Regions from separate parts of the Pseudarthrobacter oxydans genome, predicted to be linked through region 3. Evidence: riboswitches for the same ligand, from Rfam matches in the RefSeq annotation. Region 3 holds a riboswitch; each other region holds the start of a gene.

Region 1 (3,261 bases), 1.3 Mb from region 3:
CCGGCAGCGTGCGCCAGGTCGCTGACCGCAGCAATGTCCACGATCTCCTGCATGGGATTGGACGGCGATTCGAAGAAGACGGCGGTGGTGGGCTCGGAGAGCGCTTCACGCCACTGCTCCAGGTCAGGGCCGTCCACGAAGACGGTCTCCACGCCCCAGCGCGGCAGGATTTCGTTCAGGATCACAAAGCACGAGCCGAAGAGTGAGCGGGCGGCAACCACCCGGTCCCCGGCCGCCAGCAGCGCACCCAGGGCGGTGAAAACCGCGGACATGCCGGACGCCGTCGCGAAGCACGCCTCGGTCCCCTCAAGCAGGCGGAGCCGTTCCTGGAACGTGGCCACGGACGGGTTGCCGTAGCGCGAGTAGACAAAGCGTTCGTCCTCGCCCGTAAAGGCCCGCTCAGCAGCAGCGGCGGATTCGTACACGAAACCGGAGTTCAGGAAGACAGCCTCGCTGGTCTCCTGGAAGTTGGTGCGGTCCAGCCCGCCGCGGACGGCCTGGGTGTCGGGGCTCCAGCCGGCGGCGTCTTCGTTGAAGGTCACTTAGTTCTTTCCCAGGTTGGTCGGCAGGCCGCGGTTCTTCCAGCCGTTGACGGTACGTTCTCCATAACGGTCCGGTTCACCCTCAAAGCCCTCCAGGACGTTGTAGGAGGTGAAGCCGGCCTGCGTGGCGGCGATAGCGGCCGCGATGGAACGCTGGCCGGAACGGCACAGGAACACCAGTTCGGTTGACTTGTCCTCGGGCGCCTGTTGGCTAAGGTCGGTGATGAAGTCGGGGTTGGGGATTCCGCCCGGGAAGGTCCACTGGATGAACAGCGGATCGTTCTCGGTGGCCTTGGTGTCGGGAATGCCGATGTGGGCCCATTCGCCCTCCGTGCGCACATCCACCAGGATGGCGCCCTGCTCAAGTTTTTCCCAGGCCTCCTGCGGGGTCAGGTCTCCGGCGTAGCTCATGCGTGGCCCTCGCCGCCGAAGTCAAGGTCATCGCCGGAGGACTCGAGGTCGTCAACGGCATCTGCCACGGCAGCGTCCGCGGAAGCGATGGCTGCCGGCAGGACTACCGCCTGCGCCACGATCACACTGCTGCCGTTGAAGGTTGCCGCCGGGCTGCCATGGAGGACATAGCCTTCCGCCAGCGCGGCGGAGATCCGCTCGCAAAAGGCGCGGTCATCCGGCCCGCTGATGAGGCGGTACGACAGTTTCTCTTCAGGGGCAGGTGCGTCAGACACGACGATCTCCTTCTCTCACGCTTGCAGCTCGAATGGGTCGATATGCCGAGTGTTCACCTGAGGCACCCCGCCGCGAAAGGAGGGTTGCCGACCGGCCAGTCAGGGCTTGGCGCCGGTACTCATTACTCCCCAAAAACGTAACACTTGCCGCCCGCGGCCGCACCGCCGTCGTCGTCATGTTGCGTAACTGAAGTAGGCCGGGCGCCGCAGTGGAGCCCAGTGCCGTCCGGCACCTTCACCTAAAGTACGACGGCGGCTCCTCCTTGGGTGTCCGGGGGTGGGACCCGCGGGAGCGGCAGGATCAATTGATGCAGTAGCAGGGAGCGCGCCTAAGCGCGCTTAAAGAGGAACGGCGTGGACCCTGTGCCCCCAGGCACGTGGTCCACGCCGTATTCGTTTTGATGCCGTTGCTTAGACGAGGCCCGGGTAGCTTGCCAGGATGTAGTCGGCAGCGGCGGGGCCTTTCATGCGCAGCCCCTTGCGGCCGTGCCTGATGCGGCAATTCATGGCTATCCAGAAATTGGACTCCAGGCCGGGCTTCTGCTGGTTGATGAAGCACCAGCTGGTGTACAGGCCGTAAAGGCGGTCACGGTCGAGGGTGGCGTCCGAGGCCTGGTCAATGTAGGTGGCTTCTTTTAGAAAGAGATCGAACTGCGAATGCGCCATGACGGCTTCCCTTCGCTAAGTGCGGTGGTGCCGCCGTTCGGCTACAGCAGCGAACCTCAATGCCGTGCACGGGGCATGGAGTGTTGATGAAGCCCGCGGAAATCAAGAACTAGTTGAAACCGGGGGCTACTAGTTGAAACCAGGGGCTACAGGGCGGTGTCACTGCCGCATCTACAATGTAGACTTTACTCGTAGACAACGGATTCGGCAAGCGAATGGATTACCTATCCGGGTAAAGGGCTTGCCGCCTTCCAGGACGGAAATCATGGCTTCCCCGAAAGTCCAGTCCCCCACCGGGCCGGCCCAAAAGCAAAAGCTGAGCAGGGAGCTGGTGCTGACCAAGGCGCTCGAAGTTGTTGACGCGGAAGGCTTGGAGGCGCTGACCATGCGCCGCCTTGGCCAGGAACTGGGCCGGGATCCGATGAGCCTCTACCGCTATGCGGAGAACCGCGCCGCGCTGCTGGACGGCGTCACCGAACTGGTGCTTAACGAACTCACCATCCACCCCGACGATCCCGATTGGAAAGCCCAGCTGCGCCGCATCGCACACGACCTTCGGAGCCTTGCGCTCCAGCACCCCAATGTGGTGCCGCTGCTCGTGACCAGGCCGCTCTCCACCCCGCTGGGGCTGCGGCCGCTGGGCACGCTGCGTCCCCTCGAGCAGATCCTGTCCCTGCTGATTGGGGCAGGGTTCAGCCCGTCGGACGCCCTCCACGTCTACCGCGCCTACTACGGCTTCCTCTACGGCCACATCCTGAACGAGCTGCAGGAATTCGTTGTGGACCCGGAGGAAAACGAAGTGCTGCTGCGGCTGGGACTGCACCGGTTGCCTGCCAAGGAGTTCCCGCGGCTGCGTGCGCTGGCCCCCGCCCTGGCGGACTACGAAGGATCCGCGGAACTTGACCAGGGGCTAAGCATCCTGCTCTCCGGCCTTGAAGCCCAACTGTCCCTTCAGGACGCAGAGCCAACCGGCTAGCCTGGCCGGACAGGCATTCCGGCCGGGTTATTCGAAAGAGGCCCGCCGCTTGTCCTGCTGCCGCGTGGCCCAGACGTCCGGCCGGTTCACCTTGAAACGGCGGCCGGTCAAAGCACGGGCTGTCAGCCGGATGTAGTTTGCCTTTTCTCCCGGCTGCCATGGCTCCAGCCCCAGGCTGTCCACGGCGTCCTTGTCCGCCTGGTCCTCGATGATCGCCGTATCGCCGCGCAGCACCACGCTCCAGGCCTCTTCGGTATGGGGATCGTAGCCGTCGATCTCCAGGGCGGCAGGCCTCTCTGTCAGGGCACTCCACAGCTTGGTGACGCCGGCCGTACGGAACGCGATGCTGCGGCGGTGCACCACGTAGTTGATTGGAAAGATCTCGGGGTGG
Region 2 (3,261 bases), 1.3 Mb from region 3:
CGCCTCGGCAATGAGCACGGCAAGAGCGGCATTCATGTCCGCAAACGCCTTCGCCACCGCCGCTTTTCCCATACCAAAATCATCGCGGCAGGGTACGACATTATTGGGGGCCGGGTTTGGAGAGTCTGCTTCGGAAATGGATTCGGCCGCCATCGGCAGGTGACGCCGTTGTCACATGCTGATGGCGGCCGAAGACGAGGAGGGCACGGGGCCCACACCGTGCCGGGCTTGCCGGCACGGTAACCAAGGTAAGGGTCAGATGGTGACGGCCCCGTTGCCGGTCTCGAAAGTTACCGAGAGGATCCCGGGGGTTCCGTGCGGCGCCACCCACTCCACAGCGACGTCCTCCAGCGGCTTCTCGACGGGTTCGCCCAGCCACTCCGTAACCCGGGCTGCGGAACCGGCAATGGTGAGGCAGCTCATTTTGACGTTGCTCTCGTAGGCGTTGGACGGGTGCAGGGACGGATCCCCCTCCCACTTGAGCATGTAGGGAACCTGGGGGTCGGCAATCAGGCCCAGGATGCCAATCTGCTTCCAGACCAATTCGCGGCCATCGGGGAACTTGCGGTTTCCGTTGACGGCGGAGCGGCCCAGCCGCTCCTCGAAGGGAGCCAGGTCGTCCACCTCGACGCACCAGCCCATCCAGCCGCCGCCCGCGGCAGACCGTGCACGCACAGCCTGCCCGAAAGGGGCCTTGTCGGAAGCGGGGTGGTCCAGGACCTCCACCACCTCGACGTATTTGTGCCCCGCGAGCGGGATGATCATATTCCGGGTTCCGAACCGCGGGTGCACCCCGCCCTTCACTGCCTCAACGCCGAGGGCAGAGGAAATACGTTCGGTGGTGGCAGCCAGGCCATCGTGTTCACAGGCGTAAGAGACGTGATCCATGCGCATGCCAACATCTTGGCACTTTGTGATCGGCCTCTCAGCTAAGGGTACCCTTACCAGGATTTTCCATCCGGGACCCCTGATTTCAACCTATTCCCGGGCGGAGATCAGGGGGACTATGTTCGTCACAATCCTGTCCCGCGCCGGTTTCATGTTCCTACACTGGGCTCAGGTCATGAGTGCCAGCGCCAAGCCCCGGCTCGCTGGCCGGCAACCCTCCATCCGCGGTGGGGTGCCCCGGATGAGGACCTGGCTGTCCGGCAACGGCCGGATGGCAAGCGCGGCCCGCGGTGCCTACAGCATGCCGGGCCCATGTCAGAGGAGCCTTAGTTGTCCAACGGATGGTCTTTTGAAACCCGCCAGATCCACGCAGGACAGGAGCCGGACAGTGCCACCGGCGCCCGTGCACTCCCTATCTACCAGACCACGTCCTTCGTATTCCCAAGCGCGGAAAGCGCCGCCAACCGTTTTGCCCTCGCTGAACTGGCGCCGATCTACACCCGCATCGGCAATCCCACCCAGGATGCCGTGGAACAGCGGATCGCCAGCCTTGAGGGCGGATTGGGAGCACTCCTGCTGAGTTCAGGACAGGCAGCAGAGACTTTCGCTGTCCTCAATATCGCCGAGGCGGGGGACCATATCGTTGCCAGCCCCAGCCTGTACGGCGGGACTTACAACCTGTTCGCACACACCCTGAAGAAGTTCGGCATTTCCGTGACCTTCGTGGCGGACCCGGACAACCTGGACCAGTGGCGTGACGCGGTCCAGCCAAACACCAAGCTCTTCTTCGCCGAAGTGGTGTCCAACCCCCGCCAGGACGTCCTGGACATCGAGGGCGTGTCAGGCATCGCCCATGATGCCGGCGTGCCCCTGATCGTGGACAACACCCTGTCCACCCCGTACCTGATCCGGCCGCTGGAATGGGGAGCGGACATCGTTGTCCATTCCGCAACCAAGTACCTGGGCGGCCACGGATCCGCAATTGCCGGGGTGATCGTGGACTCCGGCAAGTTCGACTTCGGCAAGGACCCTGCGAGGTTCCCGGGCTTCAACACCCCGGACCCCACCTACAACGGGCTGGTGTACGCCCGGGACCTCGGCAAGGACGGTGCCCTGGGCGCCAACCTGTCCTATATCCTCAAGGCCCGCGTCCAGCTGCTCCGGGACCTGGGCTCTGCCGTCTCCCCGTTCAACGCGTTCCTGATCGCCCAGGGCCTGGAAACGCTGAGCCTGCGGGTGGAACGCCATGTTGCCAACGCCACGGAAGTGGCGCGCTGGCTGGAAGGAAGGGACGACGTCGAATCCGTCGCCTACGCGGGGCTGCCCTCCAGCCCGTGGTACGAGCGGGGCCGCAAGTACGGGCCCAAGGGCACGGGCGCGATTGTCTCCTTCAACCTGGCTGGCGGGGCCGAGGCCGGCAAGCGCTTCGTTGACGCGCTGGAGCTGCACTCCCACGTGGCAAACATCGGCGACGTCCGCTCCCTTGTCATCCACCCGGCGTCGACCACCCACAGCCAGCTTTCCCCGGAGCAGCAGGCCGTCGCCGGCGTGACCCCCGGCCTGGTCCGGTTGTCGGTGGGAATCGAACACATCGATGACATCCTGGCGGACCTCGAAGCGGGCTTTCGGGCAGCAAAGGACGCGACCGGGGCCTAGCCGGACGCACAAAGAACCCGAGACGGCGGCACGCCGGGGAAGTCACAACCAGTCACACTCTTGGCAGCAGACGGGGGCTGTTTCGTACACTCGTACCAGGTCATGAGTGCCAGTGACAGCCCCGGCTTGCTGGCCGGCAACCCTCCTTCCGCGGTGGGGTGCCCCGGGTGAAGACCTGGCCTGCCGGTCATTCGACGGCGGGCAAGCGCGTAGAAGAGGTCTTGCCATGACGGTTACCGTCACCCGAACCACCGTCCCCGAGCACGGAATTGTCCGCTATGCCTCCATTGGGGGGCTGGAACTTGAAGCCGGGGGATACCTCCCGGACGTCACGCTGGCCTACGAAACCTGGGGCACGCTCAACGCCGATGCCAGCAATGCCATCCTGATCGAGCACGCCCTGACCGGCAGCACCCACGTGACCCGCGGCGACACGGACGAAGAAGGCTGGTGGGAACAGCTGGCCGGTCCCGGCGCTCCCGTGGACACGGACAAGTTCTTCGTGGTGTCCGTCAATATCGTGGGCGGCTGCTACGGCTCCACGGGGCCGTCGTCGGCCGCCCCGGATGGAACCCCCTGGGGCTCCCGCTTCCCCCTGGTTACCCTGCGGGACAGTACGGTGGCGGAGGCCCGGCTGGCTGACCAGCTGGGCATCAACAGCTGGTTCGCGGTCCTGGGCGGATCCATGGGCGGCGCCCGCGCCCTTGAGTGGGCCGT
Region 3 (3,261 bases):
GCATCCGCTCCTTCGGCCTGGCCCACGTGGACCCGGACCGGATCCTGCGCTCCTTCCCGGACCTCTCTCCCGGCACGGATGACTGCGAGCGCGGCTGCAAGCACACAGCCACCGCCGTGGACTGTGGGCTGGACGCGTGGGTAGCGGGAGGCCATGCCGGACCCACCGGTTCAGCAAGGCTGGCCTCCCTGCGGCGGCTCCTGGGGACGGACCCCCGAATGGAAGCCCAGGAGGCCAAGGAGCTGGGCAGCGTTAACTGACGGGGCCCGGTTCCCGGCAGAACGGCGCGCAGACGGTAGTTTGGAACCATGATCCAACCCGCTTCGAGCTACAACGATGACCTGCGCCTGGCCCACGTCCTGGCCGACTCAGTGGACGACCAGACAATGAGCCGCTTCAAGGCGCTGGACCTCCACATCGAGACCAAGCCGGACCTGACGCCCGTCACCGATGCCGACAAGGCGGCCGAGGAGGCCATCCGCGGCCAGCTCTCCCGTTCCCGTCCGCGCGATGCCGTACTCGGCGAGGAGTTTGGCAGCACCGGCCATGGTGCGCGGCGGTGGATCATCGATCCCATCGACGGCACCAAGAATTTCGTCCGCGGCGTTCCGGTGTGGGCCACCCTGATCGCCCTCGTGGACGAAGGCGAGCCGGTGGTGGGCGTGGTGAGCGCCCCTGCACTGGGCAAGCGCTGGTGGGCGGCCAAGGGCATGGGCGCCTATATGGGACGTTCCCTGGCAGCCGCAACCCGCCTCCGCGTGTCCAACGTGTCCAAACTGTCCGACGCTTCCCTGTCATATTCGAGCCTTGGCGGCTGGAAGGAGCGCGGTAACCTCAACGAATTCCTGGGCCTCACGGAGGACGTGTGGCGTACCAGGGCATTCGGGGACTTCTGGTCGTACTGCATGGTGGCGGAAGGCTCGGTGGATATCGCCTGCGAGCCCGAGCTCAACCTCTACGACATGGCCGCCCTGGTGCCCATCGTGGTTGAAGCGGGCGGCCGGTTCACATCGCTGGAAGGTGAGGACGGCCCGTTCGGCGGCAACGCACTGGCCACGAATTCCATCCTTCACTCGGAGGTGCTGCGCCGGTTGAACCCGGACCTGGACGACCTCCTCTGACCCTCCTCTTCCGAATAATCAACGGCGGGCACCTCCGAAAGGAGGCGCCCGCCGTCGTTATCTTCGGCAAAAGCGGACCTTTTCAACTGCGCGTAACAAAGGCCTTAACATTCCAGCCGGCTTTTAGCCTGCGCGGGCTATGTCCTACGCTCTTAACCAGGTCACGAGTGCCAGCGCTAAACCCCGGTTTGCTGGCCGGCAACCCTCCATTCGCGGTGGGGTGCCCCGGGTGACGACCAGGCCGGTCCGGAACGGATGCGGCAAGCGCGGATTCCCCCAGCGGAGTCCTGTTTCAAAGTGAGGTCTCTGTGACAACAGCCACCGTCTCCCCCAACGCCGCAATCCAGCCTGACGCCGCAGCACAACCCGGACAGGACGCCCTCTTCGACCAGCGCCACGCCGCAGCCGGCCGTCCCCTGGCGGCAGTCACGGGCGCCGAAATCCAGGCTCCCCTGATCCATGGCGGGCACGTCCGGTACGCGAACCTGGACTATGGCGCGTCCGCGCCGGCGCTTTCCGTGGTGTCCGCCTACCTCAACGAAATCCTGCCGTTCTACGCGAGCGTGCACCGCGGAGCCGGCTACGCCTCCCAGATCAGCACCTCGGTCTACGAGAATGCCCGTGCCATCGTCCGGGAGTTCGTGGGCGGCCGCCCGGACGATTCCGTGATCTTCACCCGGAACACCACCGACTCCCTCAACCTGCTGGCCGGCTGCCTGCCCGTCACGAACGGCCGGGCTGACGGCGACGTCCTGTACCTCGACATTGAGCACCACGCCAACCTGCTGCCATGGCAGGGTGTCCCCCACCGCAGCATCGTGGCGGACGACACCATCGCAGGAACCATTGAGGCCGTGCGTGCCGAACTGCAGCACGGCGGGGTAAGCCTGCTCGCCGTCACCGGCGCGTCGAACGTCACGGGCGAGATCCTTCCCGTTCGCGCCCTCGCCGCACTCGCCCACGAGCACGGCGCACGGATCGTGGTGGACGCGGCCCAGCTGGCGCCGCACCGCCGCATCGACATCACCGCTGACGACGTCGACTACATTGCCTTCTCGGGGCACAAGCTTTACGCGCCTTTTGGCGCCGGTGTGCTGGTGGGCCGGCCGGACTGGCTCGACGCCGGAACACCGCACCTTGCCGGCGGCGGCGCCGTCAAGGAGGCAAGGCTCGACGGCGTCAGCTGGGCAACGGGCCCGGCCCGCCATGAGGGCGGATCACCGAACGTGCTGGGAGCGGCCACCCTGGCCCGCGCAACGCAGGTCATCGCGGAACTGGACCAGGACCGCTGGCATGCCCATGAATCGGCCATCCGCTCCTACCTGGTGGAGGGCCTGCAGGGAATCGACGGCGTGACCGTCCACCAGATCTTTCAGGACACCAACCCGGATACGGACACCATCGGCGTGGTCAACTTCTCGGTCGAAGGCTACGACGCCGGACTGGTGGCGGCGTACCTGTCGGCAGAGCATGGCGTGGGCCTGCGTGACGGCCGCTTCTGCGCCCACCCGCTGCTGAAGCGGCTGGGGCTGCCGTCCGGATCCCTCCGTGCCAGCTTCGGCGTGGGATCCCGGCTTGACGATGCCGAGCGTCTGCTGGCAGGCATCCGGGACCTGCGGACCAAGGGGCTCGGCTGGGACTACGTGGTGGACGCGGGCCGCTGGGTTCCCGCCAACGACAACCGCACCTACCCCCACTGGGCGCCCAACACCCCGGGAACGGCCGGCGCCGCCCCCTGCATCGACGACTGACCTGCGACTCGACCGGCGGCGTGCGCTCAGCCACGCCCGGGCGGGTACGGTAAATTCGGAAGGTAGCAACGAGACCCGACGAAGGAGGCCACGCGTGGCACGGGGTGGCCCCAGGCTGGATCACAGCCGGCGGCGGGAGCTGGGCCAGAGCTTCCAGGATGGCGGCAAACACTACCAGCAGGTGCGGCCCGGGTATCCCGCTGAGACAGCACAGTGGCTGGTACCTCCGGGCGCCCGGGACGCGCTCGACGTTGGTGCCGGCACGGGCAAGTTCACTGAACTGCTGCTGGGGCTGGTGCCGTCCGTCACGGCGGTGGACCCCTCAGCCGACATGCTCGGACAGCTGGCGGAACATTATCCCGGCGCCGCGGCTGTCCTGGGCACCGCGG

What was found. Region 3 has a riboswitch for S-adenosylmethionine ahead of SMD14_RS12870 (aminotransferase class V-fold PLP-dependent enzyme). Riboswitches for the same ligand answer to the same signal wherever they lie in the genome.
Region 1: another riboswitch for S-adenosylmethionine. It lies ahead of SMD14_RS18860 (DUF1737 domain-containing protein); the one in region 3 lies ahead of SMD14_RS12870 (aminotransferase class V-fold PLP-dependent enzyme).
Region 2: another riboswitch for S-adenosylmethionine. It lies ahead of SMD14_RS06895 (bifunctional o-acetylhomoserine/o-acetylserine sulfhydrylase); the one in region 3 lies ahead of SMD14_RS12870 (aminotransferase class V-fold PLP-dependent enzyme).

The regions. Positions count from the first base shown of each region.
Region 1 is NZ_CP139438.1:4,128,119-4,131,379, reverse strand. Features, by position in the region: gene SMD14_RS18870 (O-succinylhomoserine sulfhydrylase) at 1-542, opposite strand, end outside; gene SMD14_RS18865 (rhodanese-like domain-containing protein) at 543-953, opposite strand; gene SMD14_RS18860 (DUF1737 domain-containing protein) at 950-1,228, opposite strand; SAM riboswitch class IV at 1,241-1,355, opposite strand; gene SMD14_RS18855 (hypothetical protein) at 1,640-1,894, opposite strand; gene SMD14_RS18850 (TetR/AcrR family transcriptional regulator C-terminal domain-containing protein) at 2,160-2,870, shown strand; gene SMD14_RS18845 (pyridoxamine 5'-phosphate oxidase family protein) at 2,898-3,261, opposite strand, start outside.
Region 2 is NZ_CP139438.1:1,525,858-1,529,118, forward strand. Features, by position in the region: gene SMD14_RS06885 (DUF222 domain-containing protein) at 1-72, opposite strand, end outside; gene SMD14_RS06890 (VOC family protein) at 256-894, opposite strand; SAM riboswitch class IV at 1,060-1,175, shown strand; gene SMD14_RS06895 (bifunctional o-acetylhomoserine/o-acetylserine sulfhydrylase) at 1,219-2,544, shown strand; SAM riboswitch class IV at 2,643-2,758, shown strand; gene SMD14_RS06900 (homoserine O-acetyltransferase) at 2,771-3,261, shown strand, end outside.
Region 3 is NZ_CP139438.1:2,849,581-2,852,841, forward strand. Features, by position in the region: gene SMD14_RS12860 (ribosome small subunit-dependent GTPase A) at 1-260, shown strand, start outside; gene hisN (histidinol-phosphatase) at 309-1,121, shown strand; SAM riboswitch class IV at 1,281-1,394, shown strand; gene SMD14_RS12870 (aminotransferase class V-fold PLP-dependent enzyme) at 1,430-2,872, shown strand; gene SMD14_RS12875 (class I SAM-dependent methyltransferase) at 2,967-3,261, shown strand, end outside.